DNA from 2 places in the Bacillus sp. Medicinal_06 genome. Region 2 is predicted to be linked to the other one. Evidence: a T-box and tRNA genes for the amino acid it is inferred to sense, from the RefSeq annotation. Region 2 holds a T-box; the other holds one or more tRNA genes.
The links. A T-box is a leader RNA that pairs with one kind of tRNA and senses whether it is charged. The one in region 2 lies ahead of argS (arginine--tRNA ligase), so its partner is inferred to be a tRNA-Arg.
Positions count from the first base shown of each region.

Region 1: it encodes a tRNA-Arg, which carries the amino acid that the T-box ahead of argS (arginine--tRNA ligase) is inferred to sense. The anticodon was not compared.

Region 1 covers NZ_JBWYHD010000006.1:251,545-254,970, reverse strand. The annotation lists gene spoVAC (stage V sporulation protein AC) at 1-293, opposite strand, end outside; gene AC1M36_RS16650 (YhcN/YlaJ family sporulation lipoprotein) at 328-816, opposite strand; gene AC1M36_RS16645 (DUF1657 domain-containing protein) at 932-1,138, opposite strand; tRNA gene AC1M36_RS16640 (tRNA-Arg) at 1,321-1,396, shown strand; gene rpoN (RNA polymerase factor sigma-54) at 1,908-3,215, shown strand; gene AC1M36_RS16630 (glutaredoxin family protein) at 3,225-3,426, shown strand, end outside.
Region 2 covers NZ_JBWYHD010000003.1:341,868-345,293, forward strand. The annotation lists gene AC1M36_RS08785 (hypothetical protein) at 1-9, opposite strand, end outside; gene argS (arginine--tRNA ligase) at 244-1,932, opposite strand; T-box leader at 1,978-2,191, opposite strand; gene AC1M36_RS08795 (class I SAM-dependent methyltransferase) at 2,232-3,008, opposite strand; gene AC1M36_RS08800 (BrxA/BrxB family bacilliredoxin) at 3,057-3,426, opposite strand, start outside.

The DNA of each region.
Region 1 (3,426 bases), on a different contig from region 2:
ACCGCTGTACCAGCACCTCCAAATTGTGCGAGGCGGTCATATACACCAAAGCCCGTAAGCAACATAGAAATAAAAATTAGTGTTGCTACTGTAGGATTTCCCGCTGACCTTTCACTAAAATCAAAATAGGTAATATAAAAGGTGGAGATAAGTTGACCGATTAAACAAATAAAACCACCTACAAAAAAAGCTTTTATGCAATTTTTTAAAACAGGCCTTTTCGGTTCACGTTGTTGTTCAAATTTTTTATATTCTTGTTGTACTGGTGTTAAGTCTTTATCTTTACTTGGCATGTGAATCCTTCCTTTTCCTTTAAAGAACGTACAATTAAGTATCAGAGTTCATTTCTGTGTGAACTGTCTTTAATTTCTTTATAATGTATTCTTTATCGGCTTCTTTTTTCTTAATTTGGTTTTCCAGTTTATCTAATAGGATGAAAATCTTTCGATCCGTACTGACATAGACATTGAAAGTAGGGTTCTCTTTTTTTAATTTCTTTTTGATTTTTGACTTTAATGGTCTTAACTGAAGCCGTTCATGATGCTCAGGTTTAACAGCTACGTAAAGATCTGTGTTAGAGTTAGCAGCTCTAGCTTCTAGTATTTCTTCCATGGCAAGTACCCTTTTTTTTGCGTCATGTGATATAGATTGATTAAAAGATTCTTCCATACTTACCTTCGTTAACTGCGGTTCTTCTTTTTTCTTTGTTTTCTTATGAGTTTCTTGTTTTACTTCTTTATCTAAAGCATGATTACATCCTGTTGTTGAGCCTAGTAAGAGTATAAATAACACGGTAATTGTGCTGAATTTTCGCATTGCAATCATTCCATTTCTATTGCTTTATGTAATTCGAGTGAAAAAGGATGATATGGAATCATCCTTTTTCTGTTTCTCAAACAGTGAGTACTATAAGATTAAACAGTACCTGCACTTATTGTTGTCCGTATTGAGGCTCTTCTTGCTGAACTTCTTCTACACGTGGATTTAAAGTATCAATAACGGATTGTGTTTGCTGCGCAGCTGTTTGAAAAAGTTGCTTCGCTTGTTGGTTGTCCGTATCAAGAGCGAACCCCTCTAAGCTTGCTTGTGCACTTTTTAACCCAGCGACAGTTTGTTTTAATTTTGTAATTACAGTCATCGAATGAAGCCTCCTTATGGAATATGAATTCAAAGGTTATGATTTGTGAATAGGGGTGAAAATATGATTTCCAAATTTAGGGTTTGTGCGTTAGTTTTGAAGAAATGGCGTAGGCCCTTTTTTGTATAATAGTAGTTGCGCACATGGACATAAGAAGATATAATTACCAGTATATTATTCATGCGCCCATAGCTCAGTTGGATAGAGCGGTGGTTTCCGGTACCACGTCTGTCGGGGGTTCGAATCCCTCTGGGCGCGTCAAAAAGTCCTAACTTACATTTGTAGGTTAGGACTTTTTTTATTGAGCGCTTACCAAGATATATAGGTGATCCGGCACACCATATCAACTGTTTGACCATATACACCATGATTATCTCGTCAAAAGCGATTTTATCTTGTTATATCTACTTATAAGAGTTAGTATTGGTATGAGGTAATAAATTTTCTATGTAGTTATTTTGATTTTCAAACGTATAAGTCACTGCTATGAAAACAAAAAGAGATACTCTCTTCACTTAGCATAGGGTTAAAAAAGGCCCTAACCGCATCTACGCATGATTGGATGCTCTCTTCCACCCCAAAAAGGAAGGTTTTATATCAGTTCTTTAATTTGTATTTATAATATTTTCTTTCAATATTATTCAATTTGCGGTTGTAAGATGGAAACGTCATTAATACATATAAATTAATAATATTTTGGAAAGGGTATCTGCATAGGATTCTCCTTTTAGGAAACTTATTGTACAATAGAAACAAGGGGGAGATTAGATTGAAGGCAAGTCTTTTACAAGAACAAAGCTTACGTTTGGCCATGACACAAGAGTTAAGACAAGCGATTACAATGCTCCAATATAATGTGCAGGAATTATCGGAGTTTTTGTATGAGCAATCGATGGAGAATCCCCTTATTGAGTTAAATGGCTTTGAGCGGGAAAAGAAAAAGAGTTCAAGCAAAAGTAAAAGTACAAGCAAACAAGTCGATAACCAAATGGAGATTTACAGTGTAGATTCTACGTCGATTCAGCAACATTTATTAGATCAATTACAGTATTATAAAATAGATGAAGAACAGCGAAAAACAGCTTCTTTCATCATTATGAACATGGATGAAAATGGTTATTTACAAGAAACGAATGAAGAATTAGCAGAGTTACTAACCGCACCTATTGATGTAGTAGAACGCTCTATGGAGCTCGTTCAGTCATTAGAGCCAGCAGGGGTGGGAGCGCGTAATATTCAGGAGTGTCTATCACTTCAATTGAAGCGCTTACAAAAGAGAGATGCATTCTCAGAAATGATCGTGGATGAATATTTTACGTATTTTGTTAAGAAAGATTGGCGAAAGCTTGCTCATCTTATGAAATGTAGTAATGAGGAATTACAGTCAGCAGTTGATTGTATTACATCGCTTCAGCCAAAACCAGGGCTTGCGTTTTCTTCTGAGAAGCCGCATTATATTGTTCCTGATATGGCTGTGAAAAAAGAAGGCGATCGGCTTGTACTGCAAATGAATGAACGTAACATGCCGAGAATTGAAATTCATTCGGAGTATAGTGCGCTTCTTCATAATAGTGAGAGTGAAGTTGCTACCTATGTATCTGAGAAGTACCAGCATGTACAATGGATTATGCGCAGCTTAAAGCAACGAAAACAAACACTTCTGCAAGTAATGGAAATTATAATGAAGAAGCAACGTGATTTCTTTTGGAGAGGTCCTGAGTATTTAAAGCCACTTTCTTTAAAAGAGGTAGCAGAGGAACTTGGCGTACATGAATCTACTATTAGTCGTGCTACACGTAATAAATATGTGCAAACGCCACATGGTTTGTTTGAAATGAAGTCATTTTTTAGTAACGCAGTGGTTACAACAGAAGATGAGGCGATTTCTACAAAGCGTGTCAAACAATTGATTCAGACGCTTGTAGAGCAAGAAAATAAGAAAAAGCCACTTTCAGATCAAAAAATTTCGAAATTGTTAGAAGAAGAGCATGAAATCGTTATTTCACGAAGAACGGTTGCGAAATATCGAGAGCAAATGAACGTTCCTGCTTCTTCTTTAAGAAAAACAATTGGATAGGTGAAGAAGATGAAAGTTGTTTTATATACGAAAACGGACTGTGGTCTTTGCGAAAAAGCAAAACAGCTTTTGAAAGAAGTGCAACATGAATATTCCTTTGAAATTGAGGAAATAGATATATATGAAGATGATGAGCTTTTAGAAAAGTATCAAATTATGATTCCCGTTGTGGAAATTGACGGAAAACAGGCATTGTGCGGTGTCATTCACA
Region 2 (3,426 bases):
TTTTTTCAAGTTTCTCGTCCCCGTTCCTAGTATTTATATAAAAAAATACACATCGACAATTTACCCTACATGAACAGGCAGTTTATCAAGTATTTCTTCTCTGGGTTCTTTTTATTTCCTGCATATAAATTATGTATTCACTATTTAATCTAAGTACACTTCTACATCTCATAAAAAAAGGATACTATGCATTTTATAAAACATAGTATCCTTTAGCATTTTTAAATTATAAAATTGTTTTACTTACATCTCTTCCGGAGCACCCATTCCAAGTAAACGTAATCCTTCTTTTAACACAATCGTTACTGCATAAACAAGTGCAAGTCTGCTTTCCTTCTCTTCATTATCCTCTAAAATACGAACATTTCCATAATATTTATTAAATGCTTGTGCAACATCTAACAAATATTTCGCAATATGTGAAGGTTCATTTTTAGAAAAGGCTGTTTCAATCACCTCTGGGAATCTATTCAATAATTTTATCGTACTCCAACTATGATCATCGTTTAACGCAAACGATCCTACTTCAAATTCAGCACTTTCTTTTCGTAAAATGGAGCAAGCACGTGCATGTGTATATTGAACATATGGCCCTGTTTCTCCTTCGAATTTCAGCATTTTTTCTAAAGAGAACTCAATATTATGCATACGTTCATTTTTCAAATCATGGAAAATGATTGCACCGACACCAACTTGTTTTGCAACTTCCTCTTTTTGCTTTAAGTCTGGATTCTTCTCTTCTATATTTTGCTTTGCAAGCGTAATCGCTTCTTCTAATACTTCCTCAAGTAATACAACTTTCCCCTTACGTGTGGACATTTTTTTACCATCTTTTAAAATGAGTCCAAATGGTACATGAGCCATACCATCTACCCAGTTATAACCGAGTTTCTTTAATACGGTGAAAAATTGTGTAAAGTGCAAGCTTTGCTCTGCTCCTACTACATATAGCGCTTTATCAAATTCATATGTGTTTTGACGATAGAGTGCCGCTGTTAAATCACGAGTTGCATAAAGCGTGGTTCCATCTGATTTTTTAATTAAACATGGCGGCATATCCTCTTCTTCTAAATTAACAACTTGTGCTCCCTCTGATTCTTCTAATAATCCTTTTTCTTCTAAGATTTCAACAAAGTCATCCATTTTATCATTGTAAAAGGCTTCACCTTGGAAATTCGTAAATTCAACACCAAGCAGTTCATAAATGCGAGAGAACTCTTTTAAAGATTCGTGGCGGAACCAGTTCCATAAAAAGACCGCTTCTTCATCACCATCTTCTAATTTCTTAAACCATGCACGACCTTCTTCTTCTAGCTCTAGGTTCTCTTTTGCTTCTTCGTGGAAATGAACATATAACTTAAATAATTCACGAATTGGATCTTCTTTTACAAGCTCTTCATTTCCCCATTTTTTATATGCGGTAATTAATTTTCCAAACTGTGTTCCCCAATCACCAATATAATTGATTCCTACAACTTCATATCCACACTTTTCGGCGATATGTTTTAAAGAATTCCCAATCATCGTTGAACGTAAATGCCCCATGGAGAACGGTTTCGCGATATTTGGTGAAGAGTAATCGATTACTACTGTTTTTTCTCGCCCAAGATGCCCCAGTCCATATTCTTCTTTTTTAGCTAAAATCATTTTTAATACATCATCGCTTACTATGTGACGGTTAAAAAATACATTCACATATGGTCCAACTGCCTCCACTTTTGTAAAAAATGAATCGTTTAAGTTCTCAGCGATTTCTTTCGCGATCATTGCTGGTGCTTTTTTATATTGCTTGGCGAGCATGAAACAAGGGAATGCAGCATCTCCAAATTCATCTTGCTTCGGAGTTTCAATTAGACCTGTAATCTGTTCCAATGATAATTCTGATTCAATCACTTCAAATAAACTTTTTGCGAATTTAATTTTATATTCCATGTTGCTCCCTCCTTAGTTTTGAAAACACAAAAAACTCGTCTCTAAAAAAGAGACGAGTTATCACCCGTGGTACCACCCTTGTTGTTCCAAAGAACCACTTTCCCGTTTATAACGAGGACAGGGGGCCCCGGCTTACTCTACTATTCATTTCAAGCAGCGTCTCCGAAGTGCGCTTCATCCGTTTCTCCGTACTAGGCTCCCACCATCCCTAGCTCGCTTTACTTATAAAACAGACTACTCTCTTCATCTACGACATCATATATAATTGATTATTGCTTATTATACATCTTTTCAAACAATTAGCAAGGTTCAATTACACCAAAATGAAATTTTGCACTTTTTCGCTTATGAACAAAGAAGTTATGTCGTTCAAATCGTGTACTACGAAAATGATCTTTTAGAACAACACGTTTCCTAGCAACACGCTTTGCTTCTGCAATCGTTTCGTCTGTAATATCATTATACAAAGCAAAGTGCTTTAACCCTCGAATTCCATCAGATTCAATTACTGTTTCTTCAAACATCGGATCCAGATACACAACGTCATAACTATCGTCTTCGGAGTTCTTTAGGAAATCAAAATGTTCGGTTTGCTTCACTCTAATTCTACGCATTGCTTCATCAATTTCTGGTATTCCCGCACACCACTGCTTTAAACCTTTATTCATGATATAAGCCATATAGCGATTTCCTTCAAGCCCCGTTACAGATCCATCTTCTCCAACAACATAGCTTGCTACAATACTATCTGATGCCATACCAAGCGTACAATCTAACACCGTCATTCTTTTTTCTAATTTTGCAGCTTCTACGAATGGATCATGTTCTCCCCGCATTAATCTTTTCACACGAAACATTGCAGAATTAGGATGGAAAAAGAACGATTCTTCTGTACCTTTTGGATAAATTGCTAAACGATTCTTTCCTACAACAAGTACATCTTGTCCAAACTGCTCATGTAGTTTCACTACAGATATATCATTACGTACAACAAAAGAAGATTGTAATTCTTCTGCTACTTTTTTTGCATAAGTTGTCATTTCCTTATTTGTTCGTCCTGCTGTTGTTACAATCATCTTTTCACCTCAAATATAAAGAAAAAAGGGAGAATGACTCCCCCTTTTTTAGCAATGCTTTTCAAAAGCCTGTTCTAAGTTATTAATGATTTCTTCCATTGTTGCTCCTTCAATTTCATGACGATGAATGAAGTGAACAACTTCTTTTCCTTTTAATAACGCCATAGATGGTGAAGATGGTGGAATATCTCCGAAGTACTCACGCATTGTAGCTGTTGCGTCTTTATCTTGTCCTGCAAATACAGTTACAAGATGATCAGGTTGTTTTTCAGAACGTACAACCGCTTGACCAGCTGATGGACGAGCTAAGCCAGCTGCACAACCACAAACAGAGTTTACAACCACTAATGTTGTACCTGTCACATTTTCCATATATTCTGTTACAGCTTCTTCAGTAGTTAATTCTTCAAATCCAGCA